3 regions of the Bradyrhizobium sp. USDA 4454 genome follow, and region 3 is predicted to be linked to each of the others. Evidence: predicted binding sites of a transcription regulator. Region 3 holds the regulator's gene; each other region holds the start of a gene.
The links. Region 3 encodes PhoB, which activates phosphate uptake and scavenging genes when phosphate is short. Its sites were predicted from a motif close to TGTCATNNANCTGTCAT; they were not measured.
Positions count from the first base shown of each region.

Region 1 (10,003 bases), 6.4 Mb from region 3:
AGAAGATGCCGAATTTCATGGCGTCACTCCCAAGGTCCGTCCCCGACCGTTTGTTGTTTTCGGTCAGTCTAGTGCCACCCCGGATCAAGTCTAGCCTTGGGGACGAAACCCCAATTCCGCGCAGCGGAAGCACGCTTGATTGGGATGCACGAATGGTTAGCTTGTGCTGGCCTGAGTCGCGGCGTTATTGATCGCGCGCTCATCCCTCCGAAAGCTCATGACCACTTTTACGCCGCACCAGGATTCCGCGCTGAAAGCCGTCGCCGATTGGCTGAAAGCCAAGCCCGGCCGGAACGGCACGCCGCCGGTGTTTCGCCTGTTCGGCTATGCCGGAACCGGCAAGACCACGCTCGCCCAGCACATCGCCGAAGGCGTCGACGGCGAGGTGAAGTTCGCGGCCTTCACCGGCAAGGCAGCGCTCGTGATGCGCAACAAGGGCTGCGACGGCGCCTCGACGATCCACTCGCTGATCTACCGCGCCCGCGAGTCCGGTGTCGAGCAGCCGAGCTTCGAGCTCTGGGACGATGCGCCGGCGTCGAAGGCCAAGCTGATCGTGATCGACGAATGCTCGATGGTCGACGCCGAGCTCGGCCGCGACCTGATGTCGTTCGACTGCCCGCTGCTGGTGCTCGGCGATCCCGCACAGCTGCCGCCGATCCAGGGCGGCGGCTTCTTCACCGATGCCGAGCCGGATGCGATGCTGACCGAGGTGCACCGCCAGGCGCAGGACGATCCGATCGTGCGGATGTCGATGGATATCCGCGAGGGCCGCGAGCTCGAGATCGGCCGCCACGGCGAGAGCGAGGTGGTGTCGCGCAAGGAGCTCGACCCGGATCGCGTGATGAGCGCCGACCAGGTGCTGGTCGGCCGCAACAACACCCGCCGCGCCTACAACATGCGGGTGCGGCAGCGGCTGAACCTGGAGGATCCCTTGCCGGTTGCCGGCGACAAGCTGGTCTGCCTGCGCAACAACCGCAAGAAGGGCCTGTTCAACGGCGGGCTGTGGCGGGTCAAGGCGCGCGCGCAGTCGAAATCCAAGATCATCACCATGCGCGTGATGCCGGACGAGGATTTCGGCCACAAGGTCACCAAGGTCTCGGTGCGCGGCGAATGCTTCGACGGCGGCGTCGAGGGCGTGCCGTGGGAGCAGCGCAAGCCCTATGACGAGTTCGACTACGGCTATGTGCTGACCGTGCACAAGTCGCAGGGCTCGCAATGGGACGACGTCGTGCTGTTCGACGAGAGCTTCGCGTTCCAGGATTCGCGCGCGCGGTGGCTCTATACGGGCATCACGCGCGCGGCGAAGCGGCTCAGCGTGGTGGTATGAAAGTGCGACGCACTTTATAGACCCGTCATCCTGAGGAGCCGCGGAGCGGCGTCTCGAAAGGATGCGCGGCCCGGCTGGTGGCCGTCGATCCTTCGAGACGGCCGCTTTGCGGCCTCCTCAGGATGACGGGAGCACGTCACCTACCCCCTGAACCACCACTATTTCCCTCACGAAACCGTGTGGCCGGCGCCGTAACAAAACGTGCCCTCGCCCGTATTTTGAAGCGTCGGAGCAGCCCGGCCGATTTGCCAATGCCGGCTCCCGCTCTAGACTGGCCCCCATTGCGATCCCACGAGGAACCCATGTCCAAAAGCTCCCTCAGCCGCGTCTCGCTGTGCGCCGCCGCGATCGGCGCGCTGGCCGTTGCGGCGTTTGCCGTCGCGCCCACGCTTGCTGCCGAGGACGCCGTGATCATCCCGCCGCCTGCCGTGAGCGCGCCGGAAACCGGCATCAAGACCGCGGTGCTCGCCGGCGGTTGCTTCTGGGGCGTGCAGGGCGTGTTCCAGCACACCGCCGGTGTCGTCAGCGCGGTGTCCGGCTACTCCGGCGGCAGCAAGGCGAACGCCGACTACGAGAAGGTCTCGACCGGCACCACCGGCCACGCCGAGTCCGTCGAGATCAAATACGACCCGCAGAAGATCTCTTACGGCAAGATCCTGCAGATCTTCTTCTCGGTCGTGCACGACCCGACCCAGCTGAACCGCCAGGGCCCGGATTCCGGCACGCAATATCGCTCGGCGATCTTCACCACCAGCGACGAGCAGAAGAAGGTCGCGGACGCCTATATCGCGCAGCTCAACGCCGCCAAGGTCTACAAGAAGCCGATCGTCACCAAGGTCGGTGCGCTGGAGGCGTTCTATCCGGCGGAGGGCTACCACCAGGACTATCTGACGCTGCACCCGAACCAGCCCTATATTGCGTATAACGACATCCCGAAGGTCGAGAACCTGAAGAAGATCTTCGCGGAGAACTACATCGAGAAGCCGACGCTGGTGGGCAGCAGCAAGGTCACCAACTGAGCATCTCGCAAAGGAGGTTGAATGTCCGATACCAAAACCGACGGCAAGGTCCGCAAGAGCGAGGCCGAGTGGCGCAAGGAATTGACGCCGATGCAGTACGCCGTGCTGCGCGAGAAAGCGACCGAGCGGCCCTTCACCGGCGAATACGAGCATGATCCGCGCAAGGGCACCTATGTCTGCGCCGGCTGCGGGCAGACGCTGTTCGAATCCGACCAGAAGTTCGATTCCGGCTGCGGCTGGCCGAGCTTCTCCAAGCCCGCGGTCGAGAGCCATGTCGACGAGGAGCGCGACATGAGCCACGGCATGATCCGCACCGAGGTGCTGTGCTCGAAATGCGACGGCCATCTCGGCCACGTCTTCAACGACGGCCCCGGCCCGACCGGCCTGCGCTACTGCATCAACTCGGCGGCGCTGAAGCTCAACGAGACGAAGTAACGGCAGCGATCAAAGCCCCGCGCGCGACCACAACCGGTCCCGCGGGCTTTGTTTCGGCGGGCGGCGCAACTACATCCTTAAGGGTCGGCCGGAGGCTTTAACGACTCGCGGGCCGGAATGTGCTTTGATCCGGAATCGCGGGGCCGTAGGCGTCTCGCCGTGCGGCTGCCCGCCTGTTCTGAGGAGGGCGCCATGTCGCTTGGACTGATCCTCATCATCCTTCTGCTGATTATCCTGCTTGGCGGCTATAGCGGCCGGATCCGCGGCTATGGCTATGGTCTCGGCCACTCCGGAATGGGGCTTTTCGGGGTGATTTTGATCGTGGTCGCGATCCTGGCCTGGCTCGACAAGATATGAGCGCCGTAAGATATTGAAACATAATGCCTTATTTGATTGGAGCCCGTGCTATGCGCGGATTCAGCATGTGCCCTGTCAAGGGCGCTTCTGGGGTCGCATTTTTGTCAAAGAGGCCTATATTAGGGATCGAAATGACATGTACGGCGCGTCGCCAAGTATGGCCGCCGTCCCCAAATCCCTTACGCCACGCCAACTGCCAAGAACACAAGAGGTCGTCGACCATGCGTCCCCTGCGTCCGTTCAACTACAACACGTCTGCCGAACTGTTCCCTGCCGCGATCCGCAAGAAGAAGCGGGCGGGCTTCGCCTACCGCCGTTTCGGCACCGCTGCCGAGGCCGTGCAGTTCGCGATGGAGCAGCTGCCGGCGGATTCGCTGAACGGCGCCTATCTGCAGGTCGAGGAAGCCCGTTTCGATCAGAACGGCATCCGCTCGCTCTATGAGAGCGAAGCCTTCCCGCTGCCGCGCCGTCCGCGCCCGGCCGCCAGCCAGACCGACGCCGACGCCGCCTAAGATTTCTGCTCGTCGCCTAACGAAAAGCCCTCGGACCGATCCGGGGGCTTTTGTTTTGGAGCTGCGCTCCCTCGCCCCGTTCTTACGGGGAGAGGGCTGGGGTGAGGGGCTGTCACCGCGCATACGGTGACAGCTGCGTTTGCGGAGACCCCCTCACCCGGAACGCATCCAACGATGCGGCATAGCCGAAGCTTTGCTTCGGCGTTCTCGAGAACGGCCACCAAAGGCGGCCTACGCCTCTCCCGCACGCGGGGCGAGGTGAAGCAGAGTCCGTTCGATCGAAGGACTGTCGTCTCGAACTAGAATCTCGGCTGCTTGTCGAGCCAGCGCCGCAGCATCCGCACATTGCGGATATTGGCGCGGAACATGACGTCGAACGCATCACCCGCCACCGGCACCATGCCGATCACGCCGTCGACCGCGACATTGGCGAGCATCCGCGCGGTGATGTGCCAGGGCGCGCCGAGCAGACGGGCCTCGCGCACCAGCCACAGCGAGATCGCGGTCGTGATGATGTCGCCGACCACCGGGATCAGGCCGATCAGTCCGTCGATGCCGTAGCGGACATTGGTTCCCGGCACCACGAAGGCGATGTCGAGCAGCCTTGCGATCATCTCAAGCCGCTTGAGCCGCTCCTCGCGGGTCAGATTGCCGAACGGATTGGCGCTGGAGTTGCGGAAGTCGAACTGAAAGCCTTGATGAAACCCATCGAACTGCGGATGCAGCGGGCCATCGGCGAGCTCGCGCCCGTCCTGGTCGATCACCTTGCCGCGCGCCTCCGCCCCGCCGAACGGCGGCCGCGATCGCTTGGCGTTGGGCGTGAAGATGTCGTCCTCGGGCATGGCCATCACATGGTAACGCACGCAAGCGGTTCAAGTTGCGTCACATTACCACTGTGTCACCTTCAAGGTCCGTTACCTTCGCGTTCGCCTGGAGCGCGATGAAGTTAAGTTGAATCGGTTTGGCCACGGATACGGTCGACCTCTCCCCATTGGGGAGAGGTCGGATTGCGCCTGGCGATGCGAAGCATCGTCCAGTGCAACCCGGGTGAGGGTCCAGAGTCCTAATGAGAGACCGTAATCCCTCACCCGGCGCTACGCGCCGACCTCTCCCAAAGGAGGGGAGAGGTGAACCTCCACTGCCGCTCCGCGCCAACCCAATCTCATCGCGCCTTAATACACACCCTTGTTCATGGTCCTGAGCCGCTGCGCCAGCGTTCTCATCACCTTCAAGGCGAAATGCGGCGTCTGGCTGACGAGGAAGAGAAACTGCTTCTCCGAGACCGGGACCAGCTCGACATCGGTGAGCGCGGTGGCGCTCGCGCTCCTCGGCTCGTTGTCGATCAACGCCATTTCGCCGAAGATCGTGTCGGGCGCCAAGTCCGCCATGGTCTTGTTGCCGACCTGGATGCGCACATAGCCGCTCTTGATCACGAACAGCTCGTTGGCCTGCTCGCCCTCGCGAAAAATCACGCCGCCGGCCCGCACCAGCCGCGTTTCGATATCGTTGCCCGTCAGAAGGCTGAAGCTTGCGTCTGCCACTCGAAATCCCCTTTCCCGAACCGGGACGCAGGCGTCCCTGTTGTCTGCGGCTCCGGCTAGAATACATGGGCGAAAACAAGATAGAGCGTGCCCGAGATCAGCATCGCCATCGGCAAGGTCAGCACCCAGGCCATCGCGATGTTGCGCACGGTCGACCATTGCAGGCCGGAGCCGTTCGCGGTCATGGTGCCTGCGATGCCTGACGACAGCACATGCGTGGTCGACACCGGCAGGCCATATCCGTCCGCCGCGGCGATGGTCGCGGCCGCCGTGATCTCGGCGCAAGCACCCTGCGCGTAGGTCAGATGGGTCTTGCCGATCTTCTCACCGACCGTCACGACAATCCGTTTCCAGCCCACCATGGTGCCGAGGCCGAGCGCGATGGCGACCGCGATCTTCACCCAGGACGGAATGAATTTGGTGGCGGCATCCAGCGAGCCCTTGTAGCGATTGAGCGTCGCGAGATCGGCATTGCTCAGCCCATGGTCGCTGCTCTTCATCAAGAGGCGCAACGCCTCCGAGACCAGATACATGTCGTTGCGCGTGTTGCCGACGGTGTCGGCCGGGAATTTCGCCAGCGACCCGTACTGCACGACCTGGTCGCGGATCTCGCCGACCAGAACGGCAAGCGAGGGATAGGTATCGTCGGTGAGCTGCCGGAGCGCGATGTAGTTTGTCACCGCCGGACGCGGATTGCCCGCGACCTTGCGATCGGCGCCCTTGTCTTCGATGACCTTGCTCGCCGCCGCCGAGTTCGCGGTGAACGCCTCGATCTGGCTCGCAGGCATCGCGCGGTTGAGCGCGTAGGCGGTCGGCACCACGCCGATCAGGATCAGCATGATGAGGCCCATGCCCTTTTGGCCGTCGTTCGATCCGTGAAAGAAACTGACCAAAGTGCAGGTCAGGATCAGGATGCCGCGGATCCACCAGGGCGGCGGCTGATCGCCCTTCGGCTCGCCGAACAGCGCCGGCGTCGCGCGCATCAGTGCGGTCTTCAGGCCATAGAGCAGGATCGCGGCCAGCATGAACCCGAACAGCGGCGACAGCAGCAGCGCCTTGCCGGTGTTGACCGCCTGCGACCAATCCACGCCTGACGTCCCTTCCCTGCCGTGCATCAAGGCGTTCGCGATGCCGACGCCCATGATTGATCCGATCAGGGTGTGCGAACTCGAGGCGGGCAGTCCGAAATACCAGGTGCCGACGTTCCAGACGATCGCGGCGATCAGCAGCGCGAACACCATCGCGAAGCCGGCGCTGCTGCCGACCTGGAGGATCAATTCGACCGGCAGCAGCGAGACGATGCCGAACGCAACGGCGCCGCTCGAGAGCAGCACGCCAATCAAATTGAACAAGCCCGACCAGACCACGGCGATGTGGGCCGGCATCGAGCGCGTGTAGATCACGGTTGCGACAGCGTTGGCGGTGTCATGGAAGCCGTTGACGAACTCGAAGCCGAGCGAGATCAACAGCGCAACGAACAGCAGCAGGAAGGCGAGATAGGAGGTCTTACCTGCGCCGGTCGCCCCGACATCGGCGTAGATGCTGTAGGCCACGAACAGCAGCGCGGCGCCGATGATGCCGAGATAGAGGATGCCGGTGAGCGGATGAAAGCCCTTCTCGAGATCGGGCCCGCCACGCCGCGCGGGTTCGATCGAACCAGGTAATGCCAAATCGCTCATGTAAATGCCCTCATAGCCGCGGGAGGACAAAAGCGGCCATGTGACATTGGGACTACGTTTACATGACGCGCATATGACAGTTACATGAAGGTGGACGGACCCGGCTTGCGGCCGAAGCCTAATGCACTAATAGGGCTGGCATTACCTGCCCTAATGCTGGGACACCGGCTGCGCCGGCGCATGCAGCTCTTCGGCATATTTGTGCGCCAGCCAGGACGAGATCATGCTCGGGATGGACCCGACCAGCCCGTACAGGATGAACTGCACCGCGCCGCTTTCGGAGCCGTGCGAGGCGTAGGTCAGCGCCGCGCCGACGAACGCCACGAGACCTACGATCAGCATTCGCAGCGTCGGCGCGATCCGCCGCACATGCATCAGGATGTCGTCGACGGCAGCGAACATCAGCGACGGCACGATGCCGAACAGATAATTGTATTGCAGCGACTTCACGAACACGACGAGCAGCTTCGCCACCTCGCCGCCATTGGTCTCGGTCCAGTAGCCGGATTGATAGGTGGTCATCAGCAACAGCAGGAAGCCGCCGATGAACGGCCCGATGGCTGCGAAGATCAGATAGCGTTTCATGGCGTGCCCTTGCCCGACGTCGGCTAAGTGTAACGCAGTCACGCGATGGTTCTAGGGAAAATAGAAAGCGCCCGGCAAATGTTCGGTAAGCGCGTCGATGCGCTGCAACAACCCGCCGCCGATGTCGCTGCGATACGGAATCGCCGGACGAGGCCGGGCGATGACACCGTGACGCATCGAGGTGAGCGTAACGCTCGCTACTCACCCCACGCCGCGAACGCGTCGTTGAACGCCCGCTCGCCGGGGGCGCCCTTTTCGATCGCGATGATGGCGCGGCGCTGGTTGGTGTAGACCAGCGGCACGTCGAACCAGGAGCGCTCCTTCAGGAGCTGCAGATTGCGCGAGCGGTCCGCGTCGACGTTGGAGAGGCCGACCAGGAAGAAGCCGTCGGTAACCTTGACCGCGAGGCCGGCCAGCGGCGTGCCGCGCGCCTGCTCGTTGGACTTCATCAGGATGCCCGGCACGTTGCCGACGCCGCCATTGGCGAAGTCCTGCGGCAGGATGAAGGTCAGTTCTGCGGTATGGCTCGCCGGCAGCGATGAATCGGTGTTGCGGCGGAACGACATCGTCATCTTGAACTTGCGGTCGGGGATGTCGATGTCGGCGCGCACGGCAATGTCTGGCTTCTGGTTGCCCGATCCCTTGACCTGTTCGGTGCGCCAGACCACCGACCCGACATATTGCTTGCCCTTCGGATCCGACGGGTCCTCGTCATAGAGCACGACGCGTTGCGCCACCGGCGCGACCGGCTCGCCCGATGACGACGGCTGGCCGACGCGGTCGGTGATCTTCTTGCTCGCGGGCGCCGTCGAGGCATCCTTCGGCGCCTCGACCGGGGCGGAGGATGTGAACAGGCTGCTGGCCAGAGTGGTGAGCTGCTGCCGCATCAGGATGCCGGTGCCGACCAGAATCAGCAAAATGCCGATCACGATCGCGGTCTTGAACGGGAACATCGACCCGACGCGCGGCCGCTTCGGCTCGCGCTCGCCATTGCCGACCCGCGAGCGCTGCGGCGGCGCGCCCTGCGGCGCGTAGCGCTCGGCCTCTTCGATCGACTCGTCGTAGGAATACGGCGCCTCGGGATCGCCGCCGCGGTTTTCCAGGCTCGGCTCGAGCCGGTCGAATTCCGGCGAGGGCGACGGCACGTTGGCGTAGGTCTTGCGCGCGTTGCGGCTGGCCTGTGCCGCGGCACGGCCGAGATCGTCGGCGTCGGCGGTGATGTCGCGGAAACCGCGAACGCCCGGTGCGGCCGGCGGCACCGGCGGCGGCGCGCCTTCCGGACCGCGGCGCGGCGGACCCGGCGGACGGGCCTGCGGCGCCTGCGTCTCGGGAGCAGGCGGGTTTTGCGGCCGCGGCGGGGTCGGCTGCGGTGCATCGGGGCGCAGATTGCGCGGCGGACGGGGCTCGGCCGGCGGCCGCGGACGCGCGGCGTCGGCGGCATTGGCCTCGGGCGGCCGTGTATTTGCCTCCGGCGGTCTTGCACCTGCCTCCGGCGGTCTTGCGTTGGCGCGGCTGCTGCGGGCAGCGGCACCGCCGCCCGGGCGCGAGGCGTCGCGGGAGCGCTGCGCGGCCTCTGACTCGACCTTGCGAACCGCCTCCTCCAGCGACAGCCGTTCCCGGGTGATCTCGGATTCGGAGAGCGGCGGCTGCACGCCGCGGAGCTGCTGAATCAACGCCGTTCGCGCCCGCGCATACAGCGCACGGCGGGCTTCGCCGGGGGCGTTGGGGTCCAATCCGGCGATGGCGCGGGCGATCAGCGGGTAGTAGTCAGCCATTTCCACACAATTGGAGGGATATAGGTAATATCCCGTTAAGCCTCGAACGGATTCTGTACCAGAATAGTATCTTCACGCTCCGGGCTGGTGGACAGCAGGGCGATCGGACACCCAACCAGTTCCTCGACCCGGCGCACATATTTGATGGCCTGGGCCGGCAGGTCCGCCCAGGACCGCGCATTGGCGGTCGGCTGCTTCCAGCCCTCGATGATCTCATAGATCGGCTCGACCCGGGCCTGCGCGCCCTCGCCCGCCGGCAGATGGTCGATTTCCTTGCCGTCGAGCTTGTAGCCGATGCAGACCTTGATACTGTCGAAGCCGTCGAGAATGTCGAGCTTGGTCAGCGCCAGCCCGGCAATTCCGCAGGTGCGGACGGTCTGCCGCACCAGCATGGCGTCGAACCAGCCGACCCGGCGCTTGCGCCCGGTGTTGACGCCGAACTCCTTGCCGCGGCGGCCGATTTCCTCGCCAATCTCGTCGTGCAGCTCGGTCGGGAACGGCCCCTGGCCGACGCGGGTGGTGTAGGCCTTGCAGATGCCGAGCACATAGCCGACCGCGCCCGGGCCGAGGCCGGTGCCGGTCGCGGCCTGCCCCGCCACGGTATTGGACGACGTCACATAGGGATAGGTGCCGTGGTCGACGTCGAGCAGCGCGCCCTGCGCGCCCTCGAACAGGATGCGCTTGCCGGCGCGGCGCTCGAGGTCCAGGAGCCGCCACACCGTCTCGGCATAGGGCAGAAGCTTCGGTGCCAGCGCCGTCAGCTCGTTCAGGAT
Region 1 covers NZ_JBTRCN010000001.1:1,270,744-1,280,746, reverse strand. The annotation lists gene ACVIW0_RS06010 (LLM class flavin-dependent oxidoreductase) at 1-19, opposite strand, end outside; gene ACVIW0_RS06005 (ATP-dependent DNA helicase) at 218-1,327, shown strand; gene msrA (peptide-methionine (S)-S-oxide reductase MsrA) at 1,630-2,346, shown strand; gene msrB (peptide-methionine (R)-S-oxide reductase MsrB) at 2,368-2,781, shown strand; gene ACVIW0_RS05990 (DUF3309 family protein) at 2,974-3,138, shown strand; gene ACVIW0_RS05985 (hypothetical protein) at 3,360-3,650, shown strand; gene ACVIW0_RS05980 (DUF4112 domain-containing protein) at 3,950-4,498, opposite strand; gene ACVIW0_RS05975 (Crp/Fnr family transcriptional regulator) at 4,823-5,191, opposite strand; gene ACVIW0_RS05970 (inorganic phosphate transporter) at 5,248-6,870, opposite strand; gene ACVIW0_RS05965 (DUF5413 family protein) at 7,021-7,455, opposite strand; gene ACVIW0_RS05960 (hypothetical protein) at 7,653-9,230, opposite strand; gene ACVIW0_RS05955 (adenylosuccinate synthase) at 9,266-10,003, opposite strand, start outside.
Region 1: the regulator PhoB is predicted to act here: its motif matches at 6,933-6,949, upstream of ACVIW0_RS05970 (inorganic phosphate transporter).

Region 2 (10,003 bases), 7.5 Mb from region 3:
GGCCTGATTGATCTTCGGATTACCAGCAACGCCGTCGAGGAAGAACGGATAGAGCGGCACGCCGAGCGATTTCGACAGATCGGGATAGATCGCGTTGAACTTCGCTGCATAGTCGCTGCCATAGTTCGGCGGCGCGAGCATGCCACACAACAGCACGGCGATCTTGCGCGCCTGCAACTTTGTGATGATGTCCGAGAGCGCGGCACGCGTCACCGCGGGATCGATGCCGCGCAAGGCATCGTTGGCGCCGAGCTCGACGATCACGGCATCGGTTCCATCGGCCACCGACCAGTCGAGCCGCTCGCGGCCGCCCGAGGCGGTATCGCCGGACACGCCGGCATTGGTCATATCGACCCTTATCCCCTTGGCTTCCAAGGCTTTTTGCAGCCGGACCGGAAATGCCGCCGGGCCTGGGAGACCGTACCCGGCGCTCAGGGAATCGCCCAGGACCACGATCTTGATCGGCTTCACGACGCCTTGCGCCGGGCCTTTCTCAGCTCCGTCCCCAGATCCCGGCGTCTGCGCACTCGCCGCCGTCATCACGCCCATAAGCAACACGAGTATGTGCACGACAATTCTCAACCGGCCCTCGACCGCAGCCGCGGAAGTGCCATATGACCGAACCATGGACAGTCTCATCGCATCCTCTTCACTGACCGACGTCGAGCCGGACACCATTGCCGTCAGGAACGTCAATCTCTCGCTCGGCACCGGCGCGGCACGGGTTCATATCCTGAAAGATATCAGCCTTCGTGTGGCAGCGGGTGAGGCCATCGGCCTGATCGGCCCGTCGGGCTCGGGCAAGTCGACCTTGCTGATGGTGATGGCGGGGCTTGAACGTCCTGACAGCGGAGAAGTGGTTGTCGACGGCACCTCGTTCAATGCCCTCGATGAAGATGCGCTGGCGCGCTTCCGCGGCCGCCAGGTCGGCATCGTCTTCCAGTCGTTCCATCTGATCCCGACCATGACGGCGCTGGAGAATGTCGCCGTGCCGCTCGAGCTCGCCGGCAGCCCCGATGCGGCTGCGCGCGCCGCGCGAGAGCTGCAGTCGGTCGGCCTCGGCGAACGGCTGCATCACTATCCGACGCAGCTCTCCGGCGGCGAGCAGCAGCGCGTCGCGATCGCGCGCGCGCTGGCGCCCGATCCCGCGATCCTGGTCGCCGACGAGCCGACCGGAAATCTCGACGAGACGACAGGAAAGCAGATCGTCGATTTGCTGTTCACCAAGCACGCCGAGCGCGGCATGACCTTGGTGCTGGTGACGCATGACCTCGCGCTCGCACAGCGCTGCGATCGCGTGGTGCGGCTGCGCTCCGGCCGCATCGACGGACAATCAACCACATGAGCTTTGCGTCCGAAGTCGCGGTACAGGGCCGCGCGTCGTCGCTTGCCTTCCGTTATGCGCTGCGCGAACTGCGCGGCGGCTTGCGCGGATTCTACGTGTTCATCGCCTGCATCGCGCTCGGCGTGATGGCGATTGCCGGCGTCGGCTCGGTTGCGGCGAGCCTCGGCGACGGCCTGTCGCGCGAGGGACGCACGCTGCTCGGCGGCGACGTCGCGTTCTCGCTGATCTCGCGCGAGGCCAAGCCCGACGAGGTCGTCTATCTGCGCACCCGCGGCGAGGTTTCGGTCACGGCCACACTGCGCGCGATGGCGCGCAGCACTGACGGCAAGCTGGCGCTGGTCGAGCTCAAGGCGGTCGACGGCAAATATCCGATGCTCGGCGAGCTGACCCTCGAGCCGAACATGCCGGTTGCCGACCTGCTCACTGAGCGCGACGGCGTTTTTGGCGCGGCAGCCGACTCGACCTTGCTGGCGCGGCTTGATCTCAAGCTCGGCGACCGCGTCACCATCGGCAGCGCGACCTATCAGATCCGCAGCGTGGTGGCGGCCGAGCCCGACAAGCTCGCCGGCGGCGTCGGCCTCGGCCCGCGCTTCCTGATCAGCGAGGCCAGCCTGCGCGCCACCGACCTGTTGCAGCCCGGCAGCCTGGTACGCTGGATCTACCGGGTGAAGCTGCCCGACGGCGCCAACGACGATCGAGCCACCACCGCCCTGATCGACGGCGCCCGGGCTGCGGCGCCGGAGGCTGGCTGGGAGGTCCGCAGCCGCAGCAATGCCTCGCCGCAGCTCGAGCGCACCATCAACCGCTTCACCCAGTTCCTGACCCTGGTCGGGCTCGCCGCACTTTTGGTCGGCGGCGTCGGCGTCGCCAATGCGGTGAAGAGCCACATCGACCGTCGACGCGACGTCATCGCCTCGTTCAAGGCGCTCGGCGCCACCGGCCGCGACGTCTTCACGATCTACTGCACCCAGGTGGTGGTGCTGGCCGGGATCGGCTCGGTGATCGGGCTTGCGCTCGGCGCCGCGCTGCCGTTCGTCATCGTCGGTCTGTTCGGCAAGCTGCTGCCGCTGCCGGTGGTGCCGGCGCTGCATCCCGACGAGCTCGCGCTCTCCTTCATCTATGGCCAGCTCACCGCGCTGGCGTTCGGGCTGTGGCCGCTTGGCCGGGTCCACGACGTGCCGGTCGCCGCGCTATTCCGGGAAACCGTCACCAGCGAGTGGCATCGGCCGCGCTGGAGCTATCTGGCGCTGATGGCCATGGTGATCGCGCTGCTGATCGGGGTTGCGATCGGGCTGGCCTATGACAAGCGGGTCGCCACCGTGTTCGTCGCCGCCTCGATCGCCGTGTTCCTGCTGCTGCGCGGGATCGCCGCGATTCTGATGGCGGTGGCACGGCGCCTGCCGCACAGCCGCATCACCATGCTGCGGCTCGCGATCGCCAACATCCATCGGCCGGGCGCGCTGACGCCGTCGGTCGTGCTGTCGCTCGGCCTTGGCTTAGCGGTGCTGGTCACCATCACCCAGATCGACGGCAATCTGCGCCGGCAATTCCTGGCCGCGCTGCCGGAGCGCGCGCCGTCGTTCTTCTTCATCGACATCCCCTCCACCGAAGCCGACCGGTTTGCCGCCTTCCTGGGTCAGATCGCGGCCGGCTCGACTGTCGAGGACGTGCCGATGCTGCGCGGGCGCATCGTTGCCGCGCGCGGCGTCAAGGCCGACCAGCTCAAGCCGTCGGTCGATTCCGAATGGGTGCTGCAAAGCGACCGCGGCCTCACCTACACCGGCGAGATCCCCAAGGGCTCGAAGATCGTCGAGGGCGAATGGTGGGGCCCGGATTACAGCGGACCGCCGCTGGTCTCGATGGAGAAGAAGATCGCCGACGGCCTGGGCCTGAAGATCGGCGACGAGATCGTGGTCAACGTGCTCGGCCGCGACGTGCCGGCGAAGATCGCCAATCTGCGCAACATCGACTGGCAGGGGCTCGGCATCAACTTCGTGCTGGTGTTCTCGCCGAATGCCTTCAAGGGCGCGCCGCACAGCCACGTCGCGACCCTGACGGAGCCGCATGCGGGCGCGACCCAAGCGGGCGCCAACGACGCGCGCATCATCAAGCAGGTCGCCGACGCCTTCCCGATGGTCACCAGCGTGCGGGTCCGCGAGGCGCTGGAGACCGTCGGCGGCGTCGTCAGCAACCTGGTGCTGGCGATCCGCGGCGCCAGCGCCGTGACGCTGATCTCGGCGATCCTGGTGCTGGGCGGCGCGCTCGCGGCCGGGCACCGTCACCGCGTCTATGATGCCGTGATCCTCAAAACGCTTGGCGCTACGCGGGCGCGATTGCTCGGCGCTTACGCGCTGGAGTATCTGATGATCGGTTTTGCAACCGCGATCTTCGGCGTGATCGCCGGCTCGGTCGCGGCCTGGCTGATCGTGACGCGGCTGATGACGCTGAGCTTCATCTGGCAGGCCGGCAGCGCCGCGCTGGTCGTGCTCGCCGCGCTGGTCGTCACGGTCGGACTTGGACTGGCCGGCACGTTGCTCGCCCTGAACCAGAAACCGGCCTCGGTGCTGCGGAATTTGTGACAATTTGTAGCGGCGGCAGCGCCGTTTTTGCCTACAATGCTAGGCCAGAGCGACATTCGGCCGCGCGTGGAAGCTTGCGTCGGATGTGTTAATTTCCCACATACCAATCGGGTCGGATGGCCGGCTGAATGACACGGAATTAATGTTCCGCAAACCGCGCCATCTGAGATAGATTTACGACCGGCGCCGCAAATCCCTTGCGCTCCACCGGGACCAACCACGGGAATTCGACCATGTCGGACCTAGACCGCAATTACGCTTCTCCTTTCGGCCGGGCCGCCGGGCGCATTGACGCTGCGGCCGTTGACGCCGGTCTGCGCGCCTACATGCTGCGCATCTACAACTACATGAGTATCGGCCTTGCCATCACCGGCCTGGCCGCGCTCGGCGTCTACATGGGGGCGGTGACCACCGACCAGTCGGCCGCCGTCGCCAAGTTCGGCAATGCCTATCTGACGCAGTTCGGCTACGCGATGTTCGTGAGCCCGCTGAAGTGGCTGTTCATCCTCGCCCCGCTGGCGATGGTGTTCGTCATCTCGGCCGGCATCAACCGTCTGCAGCCTGCGACCGCCCAGCTCCTGTTCTGGGTGTTCTCGGCGCTGATGGGCCTGTCGCTGTCGTCGATCTTCCTGGTGTACACGCACACCTCGATCGTGCGCGTGTTCTTCATCACCGCGGCGACGTTCGGTGCGCTGAGCCTCTACGGCTACACCACCAAGCGTGACATGAGCGGCATGGGCTCGTTCCTGTTCATGGGCCTGATCGGCATCATCATCGCGAGCCTGGTCAACCTGTTCCTGGCGAGCTCGGCGCTGCAGTTCATCGTCTCGGTGGTCGGCGTGCTGGTGTTCGCGGGCCTCACCGCCTGGGACACCCAGCGGCTGAAGAACGACTACATCTACGGTTACGCCTCGCAGGGCGGCGCGATGGCAGAGCGTGCGGCAATCACCGGCGCGCTGTCGCTCTACCTGAACTTCATCAACCTGTTCACGCTGCTGCTGCAGCTGCTCGGTCAGCGCGACTAGGCGCCACGGAGCGAGCGGATCGATCCAAGCCCCGGCCCCAAGCGGCCGGGGCTTTTCTTTGCGCGGAGCAATGCAGCGTAGCCCGAATGGAGCGGAGCGCAATCCGGGACTCCTCCATCCGCGGTTACAACAGCCCCGGATTGCGCTGCGCTCCATCCGGGCTACGAAGTTATCTTCTCCTTCCCCCTGAAAGGGGGAAGGTCGGGATGTGGGTCAGCCCCAGACGATGGCGTATGTGGAGCGACAAGATCCCCACCCGCTTTGCTCTGGCAAGCAAAGCAACCTCCCTTTTCGAAGGGGAGGTTGGAATGAGCAGCCGCGGAGGAGCACCGGATCGCGAGCCCGCTACACCAGCGACAGCTTGCGGTCGATCGCGAGCAGCACACGCTCGAGTTCATGGCCGCGGCGCAGGATCAGACCGGTCGCCGAAATCACGCTGTACATGCCCTGCTTGCGCGCCAGCCGGGGGTCCTTCTCGATCCGGTAGATCGGCACTTCCGACGCGCGCCGGAACACCGAGAACACGGCACGGTCCTTCAGGAAGTCGATCGCATAGTCGCGCCACTCGCCGTCGGCGACCATGCGGCCGTAGAGATTGAGGATGCGGTTGAGCTCAAGTCGATTGAATGTCACGCGGTTGGGCTGGGGGGTCGCGGCGACGGGACGCGCCGCGGCGCGGCTCCCGCTCGGATCAGTGTCCTCCGAGATCAAACTCATCGAGCGCCTCCTGTCATCTCGGTGACGACGGAACCCGAAGGCCGTGCCCCCTTCGGGATCGTCACGAGAGTGACATGATTGCGCTAAGCGATGGGCCCTGCAAGGGGCCATTCGCCACGCAACCAGCCCTTAACCACGGTTGGACGCGACGGATTGTCCAAAAACCCGAGAGTCACGGGAACGTTAGCGGAATCATATTGCTGCCCCACTTCCGCCAATCGCCTGCCCCGCTGCCTTGCGAAAAGAAAATCCTGCGTTGGCCCGGTCCTTTCGGTTCCGGATTCCTCAGCCCCCAGCCCCCCGGGGCCGTCGGGATCGGGCCTGTTCGCAGGGGAGTCAAATCCCAACACTGGGCCAACGAAAGTTGGTCCTTTTTGTTTTGGGGACCTAAGCGATAGCGCACGCGGTCAAGGCGCAGGCGCAGGACCTCCCGGCCTTCCTTTCAGCCCATCACTGGATGCAGGTTCGCTGTCGCCTGGCGCGCGACCCAGCGACGAAGCGCGCCGTGACGCTTAGTGAAGCGAGGTGAAGGCGGCACCGAGCATCGGGCCCGGCTTGTCGCGATTGCCGTCCTGGACGTACACCGCCGCGGCATCGACGCCCTCGCGCGTGATGTTCTCGAGCGGCACGGTCCAGCTCCCGGACGACCCGTTCCAGTCACCCACCTTGAGCAGATTGCGCACCACATTGTGGTAGGTGATCTCGTGGCCGCGGTTCTCGCCGCGCGCGATCGAGATCGGCACCGACTTCGAGATCGAGCAGATCCAGACTTCGCCGCGCGACACGGCGGGCGATTTCGACGCCGCGACCGACACGTTGATCTGCTTGCCGGTCAGCGTCATGGTCACCGGCACCGACATCACGGTGCCGCTCTTCTCGGTGTCCTTGATCGCGCTTTCGATGCTGGCGCGGTCGCTGCCGATCACGTGCGCGGAGCCGTTGACCACGGCCTGCGGCGTATAGACGTCGCGATCGCCGCGCATATGCGAATAGGCCTTCTGGCGCGCGCTGAAGCGGGAGTCGGCCAGCGTATCCTTCCAGCCGAGATAGTCCCAATAGTCGATCGGCATACTGAGCGCGATGACGTTGGGGTCCTTCGCGAGATCGCCGATGATCTTGTCCGCGGGCGGACAGGACGAGCATCCCTGCGAGGTGAAGAGTTCGACGACAGCACGCGGATCGGCGTGAGCGGGGCGGATGATTGCGACGATCGCGCAGATACCGAGCGCACTGGACCATCGCGAGATAGAATTATAGGCCATCATCGCTGTCATACTGCGAACCAGTCGTGATGATTTCCATCCGTAATTGTACGGAGCATGAAGCCTGTCCTTGAACTTGCGTGCCCCAAAACGCGAGAAAGCGGCCTTTCATAGGCCGCCTTCTTTTTGGTCGCTACTCACTAAGCGGTGAGCCACCGATCACAAATCCGCGTTGGCCCATGGTCCCTCGCAACAAACGCGAGGGGTTTGCGCGGAGACCATGCTCCAACAAACGGCCCTTAGGCCGCGAGTTTGCGCAGCACATAATGCAGGATGCCGCCGTTGCGATAGTAATCGAGCTCGTCCAGCGTATCGATGCGGCAGAGTAGCGGGACATCCTTCTTGGCCCCGTCGGCGGAGACGATCTCGGCGGTCAGCGTCTGACGCGGCTTGAGATCGCCCTGCAGGCCACGGATCGTGACCTTCTCGTCGCCCTTGAGGCCGAGCGAGGACCACGACGTGCCGTCCTGGAAGGTGAGCGGAAGCACACCCATGCCGACCAGGTTGGAGCGATGGATGCGCTCGAAGCTCTGGCAGATCACCGCACGCACGCCGAGCAGGCGGGTGCCCTTTGCGGCCCAGTCCCGCGACGAGCCGTTGCCGTACTCGGCGCCGGCGAACACCACCAGCGGCACGCCTTCGGCCTGATACTTCATCGCGGCGTCGTAGATCGACATCTGCTCGCCGTCCGGCCAGTGCTTGGTCAGGCCGCCTTCCGGAATATTGCCGTCGGCGCCCTTCAGCATGAAGTTCTTGATACGGATGTTGGCGAAGGTGCCGCGCATCATCACTTCATGGTTGCCGCGCCGCGTGCCGTACTGGTTGAAGTCGGCGGGGCGCACCTGGTGCTCGCTGAGGAACTTGCCGGCGGGCGAGGTCAGCTTGATCGAACCGGCCGGCGAGATGTGGTCGGTGGTGATCTTGTCGCCGAACATCGCGAGGATGCGGGCGTCGACCACGTCGGTGACCGGATCCGGCTGCTTCTTCATGCCTTCGAAATAGGGCGGGTTCTGCACGTAGGTCGAACCCATGTTCCAGCGATAGGTCTCGCTTTCCGTGGTCTTGATCTTGCGCCAGTTGGTATCGCCCTTGAACACGTCGGCGTACTTCTTCTTGAAGATCGTCGCGGTGACGTACTTCTTCATGAAGGCGTTGATCTCCTTGGCGGTCGGCCAGATGTCCTTGAGGAACACCGGCTTGCCGTCCTTGCCGCTGCCGATCGGCTCGACCGCGAGGTCCTTGGTCACGGTGCCGGCGAGCGCATGCGCGACCACCAGCGGCGGCGAGGCGAGGTAGTTCGCCTGCACGTCCGGCGAGACGCGGCCTTCGAAGTTGCGGTTGCCAGAGAGCACGGCGGCGGCGACGATGCCGTTCTCGTTGATCGCCTTCGAGATGTCTTCCGGCAGCGGGCCGGAATTGCCGATGCAGGTGGTGCAGCCGAAGCCGACCAGGTTGAAGCCGACCTTGTCGAGATCGGCCTGCAGGCCGGAATTGGCGAGATATTCCGCCACCACCTGGCTGCCTGGCGCGAGCGAGGTCTTCACCCACGGCTTGGCCTTCAGGCCCTTGGCGGCCGCCTTGCGCGCCAGCAGGCCGGCGCCGATCAGCACGCTCGGGTTCGAGGTGTTGGTGCAGGAGGTGATCGCCGCGATCACGACGTCGCCATGGCCGAGATCGAAGTTGCGGCCCTCGACCGCGAAGCGCTTCGATTCGCCTTCGGGCTTCTTGTACTCGTTGACCAGCGCGGTCGCGAAACCGGTCGACACCGCCGGCAGCGCGATGCGGCCTTCGGGGCGCTTCGGTCCGGCCATCGACGGCACGACGTCGGCGAGGTCGAGCGTCAGCGTGGTGGTGAACACCGGGTCAGCCGACTTGGCGGTGCGGAACAGGCCCTGCGCCTTGGCATAGGCCTGCACCAGCTTGACGCGATCGGCCTTGCGGCCCGAGGTCTTCAGGTAATCGATGGTCGCGGCATCGACCGGGAAGAAGCCGCAGGTCGCGCCATATTCGGGCGCCATGTTGCCGATCGTCGCCTTGTCCGCGACCGAGAGATAGTCGAGGCCGGGGCCGAAGAACTCGACGAACTTGCCGACCACGCCGAGCTTGCGCAGCATCTGGGTGACGGTCAGCACGAGGTCGGTCGCGGTGACGCCTTCCTTGAGCTGGCCCTTGAGCTTGAAGCCGACCACCTCGGGCAGCAGCATCGACAGCGGCTGGCCGAGCATGCAGGCTTCCGCCTCGATGCCGCCGACACCCCAGCCGAGCACGGCGAGGCCGTTGACCATCGTGGTGTGCGAATCGGTGCCGACCAGCGAGTCCGGATAGGCGACCTCGAAGGTGCCGGTCTTCTTGCCGACCGTCATCTTCTCCTTCTTGGTCCACACCGTCTGGGCGAGATATTCGAGATTGACCTGGTGGCAGATGCCGGTGCCGGGCGGCACCACCGAGAAGTTCGAGAATGCCTTCTGGCCCCACTTCAGGAACTCGTAGCGCTCCTGATTCTGCTTGTATTCCTCGGTGACGTTCTTCGCGAACGCCTTGTTGTCACCGAAGAAGTTGACGATGACCGAGTGGTCGATCACGAGATCGACCGGCACCAGCGGGTTGATCTTCTCGGCATCGCCGCCGAGGTTCTGCATCGCGTTGCGCATCGCCGCGAGATCGACCACGGCAGGAACGCCGGTGAAGTCCTGCATCAGGACGCGCGCCGGACGGAACGCGATTTCGTGCTCGAGCTGGCGCTTCTTCAGCCACTTCGACACCGCAACGATGTCGTCCTTCTTGACGGTGCGGCCGTCCTCGTTGCGCAGCAGGTTCTCCAGCAGAACCTTCATCGAATACGGCAGCTTCGAAATCCCCTTCAGTCCGTTCTTCTCTGCCTGGGGCAGGCTGTAATAGACGTAGGACTTGCCGCCGACCTTCATGGTCTTGCGGCATTTGAAGCTGTCGAGCGAGGTCATGCGAGGAATCCCAATTTTCAGTTATACCCGGCAGGGGTAACTACGAGGGTAACTAAACACCAACACGGGCCAAGGGATGGCCTGGATGGCTTGCGGCCGCCGGTTGTGTGTGCTG
Region 2 covers NZ_JBTRCN010000001.1:124,511-134,513, reverse strand. The annotation lists gene ACVIW0_RS00655 (arylesterase) at 1-570, opposite strand, end outside; gene ACVIW0_RS00650 (ABC transporter ATP-binding protein) at 626-1,345, shown strand; gene ACVIW0_RS00645 (ABC transporter permease) at 1,342-3,924, shown strand; gene ACVIW0_RS00640 (Bax inhibitor-1/YccA family protein) at 4,158-4,949, shown strand; gene ACVIW0_RS00635 (DUF2794 domain-containing protein) at 5,295-5,666, opposite strand; gene ACVIW0_RS00630 (DUF1223 domain-containing protein) at 6,179-6,940, opposite strand; gene acnA (aconitate hydratase AcnA) at 7,168-9,888, opposite strand.
Region 2: the regulator PhoB is predicted to act here: its motif matches at 5,726-5,742, upstream of ACVIW0_RS00635 (DUF2794 domain-containing protein).

Region 3 (10,003 bases):
CAAGGCGGCCTCGCAGGAAGCGATCAAGTTCTTCAAGTACGCCTTCGAGAAGGGTGGCAAGGCGGCCGAAGAACTCGACTACATCCCGATGCCGGACTCGGTCGTCAAGCTGATCGAGAAGACCTGGTCCTCGGACATCAAGAGCTAAGTGCCACGCATCGAACAACGCCTGTGCCGCCGCTCAAGGGCGGCACAGGTTGAACGACCAAGATGTTGAGCGATTAAGACCCGGGCTCCGATCACCGCGGCAACAAGCGCGGGAGGGGTCCGGGGTTCGCGCCTCCGGCCGGCGCGGCCGGAACGGTGCCCGGTCACGAGCGTCACTGAAGATCGCTTCGGGCGTAGCGGTTTGCGTGGCTTTCACATAGTAAAGAGGGAATTGGCGTGGCAGACATGGCTGTTCAGGGCGATGTGATGGAAGCCGCGGGATCTTACGATCGCGCCAAGGCCCTCAGTGCCTTCAAGCTCGGTGATCTCACCTTCTATTGGATCACCCGCATCTCGGCGATCTCGGTCCTGCTGATCCTCGGCGGCATCATCCTGTCGCTGATCGTCGGCGCCTGGCCGGCGATGAAGGAATACGGCTTCGCCTTCCTCTGGACCCAGCGCTGGGCGCCCTCGGCCGATCCGCCGGTGCTCGGTGCGCTCGGCCCGATCTACGGCACGCTGATCACCTCGATCATCGCCATGCTGATCGCGATCCCGGTCGGCATCGGCATCGCCGTGTTCCTCACCGAGCTCTGCCCGCAGATGCTGCGTCGCCCGATCGGCATCGCCATCGAGCTGCTCGCCGGCATCCCCTCGATCATCTACGGCATGTGGGGCTTCTTCGTGCTCGGTCCGTTCCTGGCCAACACGTTCCAGCCGTTCATGATCCGGATCTTCGAGGGCGTTCCGGTGCTCGGCGCGGTGTTTGCCGGCCCGCCGTCCTATCTCAGCCTGTTCAACGCCGCGCTGATCCTCGCCATCATGGTGCTGCCCTTCATCACCGCGATTTCGGTCGACGTGTTCAAGACCGTGCCGCCGGTGCTGAAGGAGGCCGCCTACGGCATGGGCTGCACCACCTGGGAAGTCGTCCGCAGCGTCGTGATCCCCTACACAAGGGTCGGCGTGATCGGCGGCATCATGCTGGCGCTCGGCCGCGCGCTCGGCGAGACCATGGCGGTGACCTTCATCATCGGCAATTCGTTCCGCATCTCGTCGTCGATCTTCGCGCCGGGCACCACGATCTCGGCGGCGATCGCCTCCGAATTCGCCGAGAGCGACGGCCTGCACCAGTCCGGCCTGATCCTGCTCGGCCTGTTGCTGTTCGTGCTGACCTTCTTTGTGCTCGCCGGCGCGCGGCTGATGCTGATGCGGCTCGAGAAGAAGGCGGGAAAGTGACGCCATGAACCCGATCTACAAATCCCGCCGCCGCAGCGACATCGTCATCCGCACGCTCTGCGTCGGCGCCGCATTGTTCGGCGTCACCTGGCTGGCGCTGATCCTGATCACGCTGCTCTACAACGGCATCGCCGGCCTCAGCGTGCAGCTGTTCACCCAGAACACGCCGCCGCCGGGTTCGACTGAGGGCGGCCTGCTCAACGCCATCGTCGGCTCGGTCATCATGACCGTGATCGGCGTCGGCATCGGCGCGCCGCTCGGCCTGTTCGCCGGCACCTATCTTGCCGAATACGGCAAGCACGACAAGCTCACCTCGGTGATCCGCTTCATCAACGACATCCTGCTCAGCGCGCCGTCGATCATCATCGGCCTGTTCATCTATGGTGCGGTGGTGGTGCCGATGCGCGGCTTCTCGGCGATCGCAGGCAGCCTCGCGCTCGCCGTGATCGTGATCCCGGTCGTGCTGCGCACCACCGAGGACATGCTGCTGCTGGTGCCCAATCCGCTGCGCGAGGCGGCTTCCGCGCTCGGGCTGCCGCGTTCGCTGGTGATCAAGCGGATCGCTTATCGTGCGGCCCGGTCGGGCCTGATCACCGGCGTGCTGCTGGCGACCGCGCGGGTCGCCGGCGAGACCGCGCCGCTGCTGTTCACCGCGCTGTCGAACCAGTTCTTCAGCTGGGATTTGACCAAGACGATGGCCAACCTGCCGGTGACCATCAACAACTTCGTGCAGAGCCCCTACGCCTACTGGAAGGAACTGGCGTGGAGCGGCGCACTGCTCATCACCTTCACCGTGCTCGCGTTGAATATCGGCGCGCGTATCCTTGGTGCCGAAAGGGCCGCAAAATGACCGAGCTTTCAGTTTCGACAGCCTCCGCCAGTCACGCTCCCCACGTGCCATTGCCGGAAGCGGCGCCGAAGGTCACCGCGCGCAACCTCAACTTCTATTATGGTGAGCACCACGCGCTCAAGAACATCAACCTGACGCTCGGCACCAACCGCGTCACCGCGTTCATCGGCCCATCCGGCTGCGGCAAGTCGACCCTGCTTCGCATCTTCAACCGGATGTATGATCTCTATCCGGGCCAGCGCGCCACCGGCCAGCTGATGCTGGACCAGACCAACATTCTCGATCCCAAGCTCGACCTCAATCTGCTGCGCGCGCGGGTCGGCATGGTGTTCCAGAAGCCGACGCCGTTCCCGATGACGATCTACGAGAACATCGCCTTCGGCATCCGCCTCTACGAGAAGATCTCGAAGTCCGAGATGGACGACCGGGTCGAGAAGGCGCTGCGCGGCGGCGCGCTGTGGAACGAGGTCAAGGACAAGCTGAACGCCTCCGGCCTGTCGCTGTCCGGCGGCCAGCAGCAGCGGTTGTGCATCGCGCGCACCGTGGCGGTGCGTCCCGAGGTGATCCTGTTCGACGAGCCGTGCTCGGCGCTCGATCCGATCTCGACCGCCAAGGTCGAGGAGCTGATCCAGGAGCTCTCCGAGGATTACACGATCGCGATCGTCACCCACAACATGCAGCAGGCGGCGCGGGTCTCCGACAAGACCGCCTTCATGTATCTCGGCGAGCTGATCGAGTTCGACGACACCAACAAGATCTTCACCTCGCCGAGCGATCGACGCACCCAGGACTACATCACCGGCCGGTTCGGTTGACCGGGCTGAGGAGAGAGATGATGGCTTCCGAACATACCGCCAAGGCATTCGACAGCGACCTGCAGGAATTGACCCGCCTGGTCGCCGAGATGGGCGGCCTCGTCGAGCGGATGATCACCGAGTCGGTCGACGCGCTGATCCGGCGCGACGTCGCGCTCGGCAAGCGCGTGGTCGCCGCCGACATCGAGATCGACAATCTGCAGCGCGTCATCGAAGAGCGCGCGGTGCTGACGATCGCCCGCCGCCAGCCGATGGCGATCGACCTGCGCGAGATCGTCAGCGCGATGCGGGTCGCCACCGACCTCGAGCGGATCGGCGATCTCGCCAAGAACATGGGCAAGCGCGTCGCGGCGCTGGAGAGCGATTTCCAGCCGCTGAAGCTGATCCGCGGCCTCGAGCACATGACCGATCTCGTGCTGTCGCAGGTCAAGTCGGTGCTCGACGCCTATGCCGCGCACGATCTGCCGGCGGCGATGAACGTCTGGAAGGGCGACGAGGAGGTCGATGCGATCTGCACCTCGCTGTTCCGCGAGCTGCTCACCTACATGATGGAAGATCCGCGCAACATCTCGTTCTGCATCCATCTGATGTTCTGCGCCAAGAACATCGAGCGGATCGGCGATCACGCCACCAACATCGCCGAGACCGTGTTCTACATGATCGAGGGCCAGCAGATCACCGACAAGCGCCCGAAGGGCGACATGACCAATTTTGCCACCACGGTGCCGGGTAACAGCTAGTCGACGGCGTTTCGGTTTTGCGTCTGGGCAACGGATCACCACAGAGAGAGAATTTAGACCGATGAGCGCACGCATTCTGGTAGTCGAAGACGAGGAAGCGCTGACGACGCTGTTGCGCTACAACCTCGATGCCGAAGGCTACGATGTCGAAACGGTGGGGCGCGGCGACGATGCCGATACCCGCCTCAAGGAGCGCGTTCCCGACCTCGTGGTCCTCGACTGGATGCTGCCGGGCCTGTCCGGCATCGAGCTGTGCCGCCGCCTGCGGGCGCGGCCCGAGACCAAGCAGCTTCCGATCATCATGCTGACCGCGCGGGGCGAGGAGAGCGAGCGGGTGCGCGGGCTTGCCACCGGCGCCGACGATTACATCGTCAAGCCGTTCTCGGTGCCGGAACTCCTGGCGCGGGTGAAGGGCCTGCTGCGCCGCGCCAGCCCGGAGCGGCTCGCCACCGTCCTGACCTATGGCGACATCGAGCTCGACCGCGAGAAGCGCCGCGTGGCGCGCTCGGGCCGTCCGATCGATCTCGGTCCGACCGAGTATCGGCTGCTCGAATTCTTCCTCGAGCATCCCGGCCGCGTGTTCAGCCGCGAGCAGCTGCTCGACAGCGTCTGGGGCCGCGACATCTACATCGATGAGCGCACCGTCGACGTGCATATCGGCCGCCTGCGCAAGCTGCTCAATCCGGGCCGCGAGCAGGATCCGATCCGCACCGTGCGCGGCGCCGGCTACGCGCTCGACGACCGCTTTGCGAAAGCCGAACCGCAGCCGTAGCGGTTGCGTAGCGATCACACGCCACAACACGGCGTCGTCCCGGCGCAGGCCGGGACCCATACGCCGCGGCCGGCGCAATAGGCAAGCGGCCAGACGGCTTTCTAACAACACCCATTCGTGGTTATGGGTCCCGGCCCCCGTGCGCAATTGCGCACTAGGCAGGGACGACACTGGTGATGCTTCCGGACTTTGCCCCCACAAAAAAATCCCCGCTTGTGCGGGGATTTGTTTTTCAGGTCTTCCGTAGTTTTCCCGAGTGCTACTTGATCTGCGGTTTCGCCGACGGCCGGCGGCGATCGGCGGCGGGCTGGTAGGCGACGCGCGAGTGATGCGCGCAATAGGGCAGGCCGGCGAGCGCCTTGCCGCCGCAGAAGAAGAACTCCGGGCTCGATGGATCGCCGACCGGCCAGTGGCAGGTGGCTTCGTTGAGCTCGAGCAGCGACAGCCGCTGGCTCATCGGCACCACATTGTCGAACGAGATCGGATCGGGCTCCATCTCGACCTCGAAGGCGTGCGCGAGCGCGGTGTTGCCGCGCGAGACCGGGCGCGCCACCCGCATCATGTGCTGGGCGGGGCGCGCCTTGCGCTGCCGCGGCGCCGCCGTGGAGGGTGCCTTGGCGCGGCCGGAGAGGCCGAGCCGGTGCACTTTGCCGATCACGGCGTTTCGCGTCACATTGCCAAGTTCCGCTGCGATCTGGCTGGCCGACAGGCCAGACTCCCAGAGCTTCTTCAGCTGCTCGACGCGATCGTCGGACCAGGTCAATACCGTCATCGCATTCTTCCTTTCGCATGGCGCCGGCCAGTTATCGGAGCGGCGCTGCGAGCCAAATCTGGACAAATATCCCTGCGGCCAGAATCCCTTAGCCCTCGCCGGGCGCGGTGTTGCGCCCGAACGTTTACGCGAGACACAAAGGCTACTTAGAGGGTCCAGTACTGCCGCACGAGATGTCGTACCCGACAGGCCAAACGCTACAATATGGCGTGACTCTGGCGCAAGAGTCCGCGGCCGTGCGTCCACATGTTCCGGAAAGTTAAGCATTGCTGTGAGGCTTTTCCACCGCACCGGAATGCTCCGGATTGCGCTCGCTTGGCAGCGCAGGAAGCCCGGCAAAGGGCCGGCTCCTGGCGATTGACACGGACCCGCCGCAGCATAGAATGCCCGCCACGTGCCGCCCGCAAAGGCGGCCGTTTTGTTTTCCGAAGCTGGCCGTTGCTGCGCTGGCGTCAAGGCGCGCGGCAATTGTCGGCTTCAAACCGGCAGTGAACGCCATGACCAACGCCTCGTCGCATCTGCTCCCCGTCTTCGCCCGGGTCGATCTCGGCTTCGAGCGCGGTGAGGGCGCCTGGCTGATCGCAACCAACGGCGACCGCTATCTCGATTTCACCTCGGGCGTCGCGGTGAACGCGCTCGGGCATGCGCATCCGCATCTGGTGAAGGCGCTGCAGGAACAGGCGACCATGCTCTGGCACATGTCGAACCTGTTCAAGAGCCCGGACGGCGAGGCGCTCGCCGCGCGGCTGTGCGAGCAGAGCTTTGCCGACTTCGTGTTCTTCTGCAATTCCGGCGCGGAGGCGATGGAGGGCGTGATCAAGCTGGTCCGCCACTATCACTTCTCCAAGGGGCATGGCGAGCGCTACCGCATCATCACCTTCGAAGGCGCCTTCCATGGCCGCACGCTGGCCACGCTGGCCGCGACCGGCTCGGCGAAATATCTCGAAGGCTTCGGCCCGCCGATGGACGGCTTCGACCAGGTGCCGCATGGCGACATCGAGGCGGTGAAGAAGGCGATCGGCCCGCACACCGCCGGCATCCTGATCGAACCGATCCAGGGTGAGGGCGGCGTCCGCTCGGCGCCGCAGGCGTTCTTCAAGGCGCTGCGCGCGCTGTGCGACGAGCATGGCCTGCTGCTCGCCTTCGACGAGGTGCAGACCGGCATGGGCCGCACCGGCGATTTGTTCGCCTACAAGCGCACCGGCGTCACGCCGGACGTGATGTCGCTCGCGAAGGCGCTCGGCGGCGGCTTCCCGATCGGCGCGGTGCTCGCGACCGCGAAAGCGGCCGAAGGCATGGCGCCGGGCTCGCACGGCTCGACCTTCGGCGGCAATCCGCTGGCGGTCGCCGCGGCCAATGCCGTGCTCGACGTCATGCTCAAGCCCGGCTTCTTCGATCACGTGCAGAAGATGTCGCTGCTGCTCAAGCAGAAGCTCGCCTCCGTCGTCGACCGCTATCCCGGCGTGCTGGCGGAAGTGCGCGGCGAGGGCCTCTTGATCGGCGTCAAGGCCGTGGTGCCGTCGGGCGACCTGATCGCCGCGTTGCGCAACGAGAAGCTGCTCACCGTCGGCGCCGGCGACAATGTGGTCCGGTTCCTGGCGCCCCTGATCGTGACCGAAGCCGAGATCGACCAGTCGATCGTCTCGCTCGAGCGCGCCTGCGCGACATTGTCGGCAGCGCAGCCGAGGAAGGCCGGATAATGAGCAAGCCGGTCCGTCACTTCCTCGACATCAACGAGCTGCCGCTCGCCGAGCTGCGCAACATGCTGTCCGCCGGCGCCGCCATGAAGGCGAAGCTGAAGGCGCACGAGAAGGCTAGGAAGCCGCTCGAAGGCAAGACGCTGGCGATGATCTTCGAGCGCCCGTCGACCCGCACCAGGGTGTCGTTCGACGTCGGCATGCGCCAGCTCGGCGGTGAATCCATCATGCTGACCGGCGCCGAGATGCAGCTCGGCCGCGGCGAGACCATCGCCGACACCGCGCGCGTGCTGTCGCGCTATGTCGATGCGATCATGATCCGCATCCTCAACCATGACGCGCTGCTCGAGCTCGCCGCCCACGCCACCGTTCCCGTCATCAACGGCCTGACCCGACGTTCGCATCCCTGCCAGGTGATGGCCGACCTCATGACCTATGAGGAGAACCGCGGCTCGATTGAGGGCAAGACGGTGGCCTGGACCGGCGACGACAACAACGTGCTGGCGTCCTGGGCGCATGCCGCCGAGCGGTTCAAGTTCCAGCTCAATGTCGCAACCCCGCCGGAGCTGTCGCCGAAGAAGCCGATGCGCGAGTGGATCAAGGCGACCAATGCCCCGATCATGCTCGGCACCGATCCGGAAGCCGCCGTGCGCGGCGCCGACTGCGTCGTCACCGACACCTGGGTGTCGATGGGCGACAAGGAGGGCGAGCACCGCCACAACGTGCTGCGGCCCTATCAGGTCAACGCCAAGCTGATGTCGCTCGCCAAGCCCGATGCCCTGTTCATGCACTGCCTGCCCGCCCATCGCGGCGAGGAGGTCACCGACGAGGTGATCGACGGGCCGCAATCCGTGGTGTTCGACGAGGCGGAAAACCGCCTGCATGCGCAGAAGGGCATTCTGGCCTGGTGCTTTAACGAAGTCGCGTAGGGCCGCTTCAACACTGTCGTCCCGGCGAAGGCCGGGACCCATACGCCGCGGCCAACGAAACAGGCACGAGGGGAGACACCTTGTGCCGCGACAAAATCCTGTGGTTATGGTCCCGGCCTTCGCCGGGACGACGATCCCTCGTTGAGTGAACCCCTTTATTTCACGGTCCGAGACCCCAGATAGAGCGCCATGATTTCACAATCCCCCGACATCAAAATCACCACCGAGGCGCCGGTTCGCGCGCCGTCTTCGGTTCCTGTCGACGATGCCGTGCTCGCCTTCGAGGTCGGCGCGCTGGATCTGCGCGGCCGGCTGACCCGGCTCGGCCCGGCGCTCGACGAGATCCTGCACAAGCACGATTATCCGCCGGCCGTCGGCAAGCTGCTCGGCGAGGCGATCGTACTCACCACGCTGCTCGGCTCCTCCGTCAAGTTCGAGGGCCGCTTCATCCTGCAGACCCGCACCGAAGGTCCGGTGTCGCTCTTGATCGTCGATTTCCAGGCGCCCGACCGGCTGCGGGCCTATGCGCGCTACGACGCGGCGCAGCTCAAGCCGGGGCAGACCTCGGGCGAGCTGCTCGGCAAGGGCCACCTTGCGATGACTATCGATCAGGGCTCCAACACCAGCCGCTACCAGGGGCTGGTCGCGCTCGACGGCGGCGGCCTCGAAGAGGCGGCGCACGAATATTTTCTGCGCTCGGAGCAGATCCCGACCCGGGTGCGGCTTGCCGTCGGCGAGGAGATGCGCGGCGGCGAGGGCGGCAAGCTGCACTGGCGCGCCGGCGGCATCCTGCTGCAATTCCTGCCCAAGGCGCCCGAGCGCGCCAAGCAGGCCGATCTGCATCCCGGCGACGCACCGGAGGGCACGGCCGCGCATTCGGTGCCGGATGACGACGCCTGGGTCGAGGGACAGTCGCTGATCTCGACGGTCGAGGATGTCGAGCTGATCGATCCCGATCTCTCCGGCGAGCGGCTGCTGTATCGCCTGTTCCACGAACGCGGCGTCCGCGTCTTCAACCCGCAACCGCTGCGCGCGCAGTGCTCCTGCTCGCGCGATGCGGTGTCCTCGATGCTGAAGAGCTTTGCGCCGAACGATCGCGCCGAGATGGTCAAGGACGGCAAGGTCGTCGTGACCTGCGAGTTCTGCTCGTCGGTGTACGAATTCACGCCGCAGGAAGCGGGCGTGGAGCAAAAATCGTAGTCATCGTAGCCCGGAGGGAGCGAAGCGTAATCCGGGGCAGGTGTATCCGGGGTTGGAGCCGCCCCGGATTGCGCGGAACTCATCCGGCGCGCGTTCGCGCGACCCGGTGGCTTCTCCGGGCTACGCAGGTGTCAATTCAACACCCGCTTCCCATCCGGGCTCGGGCTGTCCAGCGAGAATGTCGGCACGTCGATCTCGAAGCGCTCGCCTCCCTGGGTCACCATCTGGTAGCTGCCGGTCATGAAGCCAGAGGCGGTCGGCAGCGGCACGCCTGAGGTGTATTCGAAGCGCTCGCCGGGCGCGAGCACCGGCTGCTCGCCGACCACGCCCTCGCCACGGACCTCCTGGCGGCGGCCGGTGGCGTCGGTGATGATCCAGTGCCGTGTCCGCAGCTGCACCGTTTCCGTGCTCGAATTGACGATCACGATCCTGTACGACCAGAAATATTCGCGCCGATCGATCGACGAGCGCTCCGGCATGAAGTTGGGCTCGACGGTGACTTCGATCTGACGGGTAACGGCGCGATACATGCGGCTCAATCCGATGGTCTCAGTGCAAAATCCGCTTTCGATTGGATCATGCGCAAACTGGCGCCTATCATAGCGAATTGGTCAGCCGGAACCAATTGCCTGCCGGGCCCTGAAAAGCCGGTCCAGGCCGGGACCGTTCATCCTTGTTTCAACATAGTTCCGCTTTAAGGCGCGGCCGCATGTCGCCGCGCGCCTGGTCGGCAAGGCTTTCTCGGGAAGTCGCGGACCGATATGATCTTTTCGGCTGGGCAGGCGGGGCGTCCGCGACCGACACGGTGTTTGATGAGCTCGATTGCCGATCCCATAGCCGGTTCG
Region 3 covers NZ_JBTRCN010000001.1:7,631,730-7,641,732, reverse strand. The annotation lists gene pstS (phosphate ABC transporter substrate-binding protein PstS) at 1-148, shown strand, start outside; gene pstC (phosphate ABC transporter permease subunit PstC) at 394-1,383, shown strand; gene pstA (phosphate ABC transporter permease PstA) at 1,388-2,233, shown strand; gene pstB (phosphate ABC transporter ATP-binding protein PstB) at 2,230-3,048, shown strand; gene phoU (phosphate signaling complex protein PhoU) at 3,069-3,788, shown strand; gene phoB (phosphate regulon transcriptional regulator PhoB) at 3,850-4,560, shown strand; gene ACVIW0_RS35575 (GcrA family cell cycle regulator) at 4,820-5,332, opposite strand; gene ACVIW0_RS35570 (hypothetical protein) at 5,592-5,831, opposite strand; gene ACVIW0_RS35565 (acetylornithine transaminase) at 5,830-7,032, shown strand; gene argF (ornithine carbamoyltransferase) at 7,032-7,958, shown strand; gene ACVIW0_RS35555 (Hsp33 family molecular chaperone) at 8,148-9,158, shown strand; gene apaG (Co2+/Mg2+ efflux protein ApaG) at 9,290-9,688, opposite strand; gene ACVIW0_RS35545 (OpgC domain-containing protein) at 9,971-10,003, shown strand, end outside.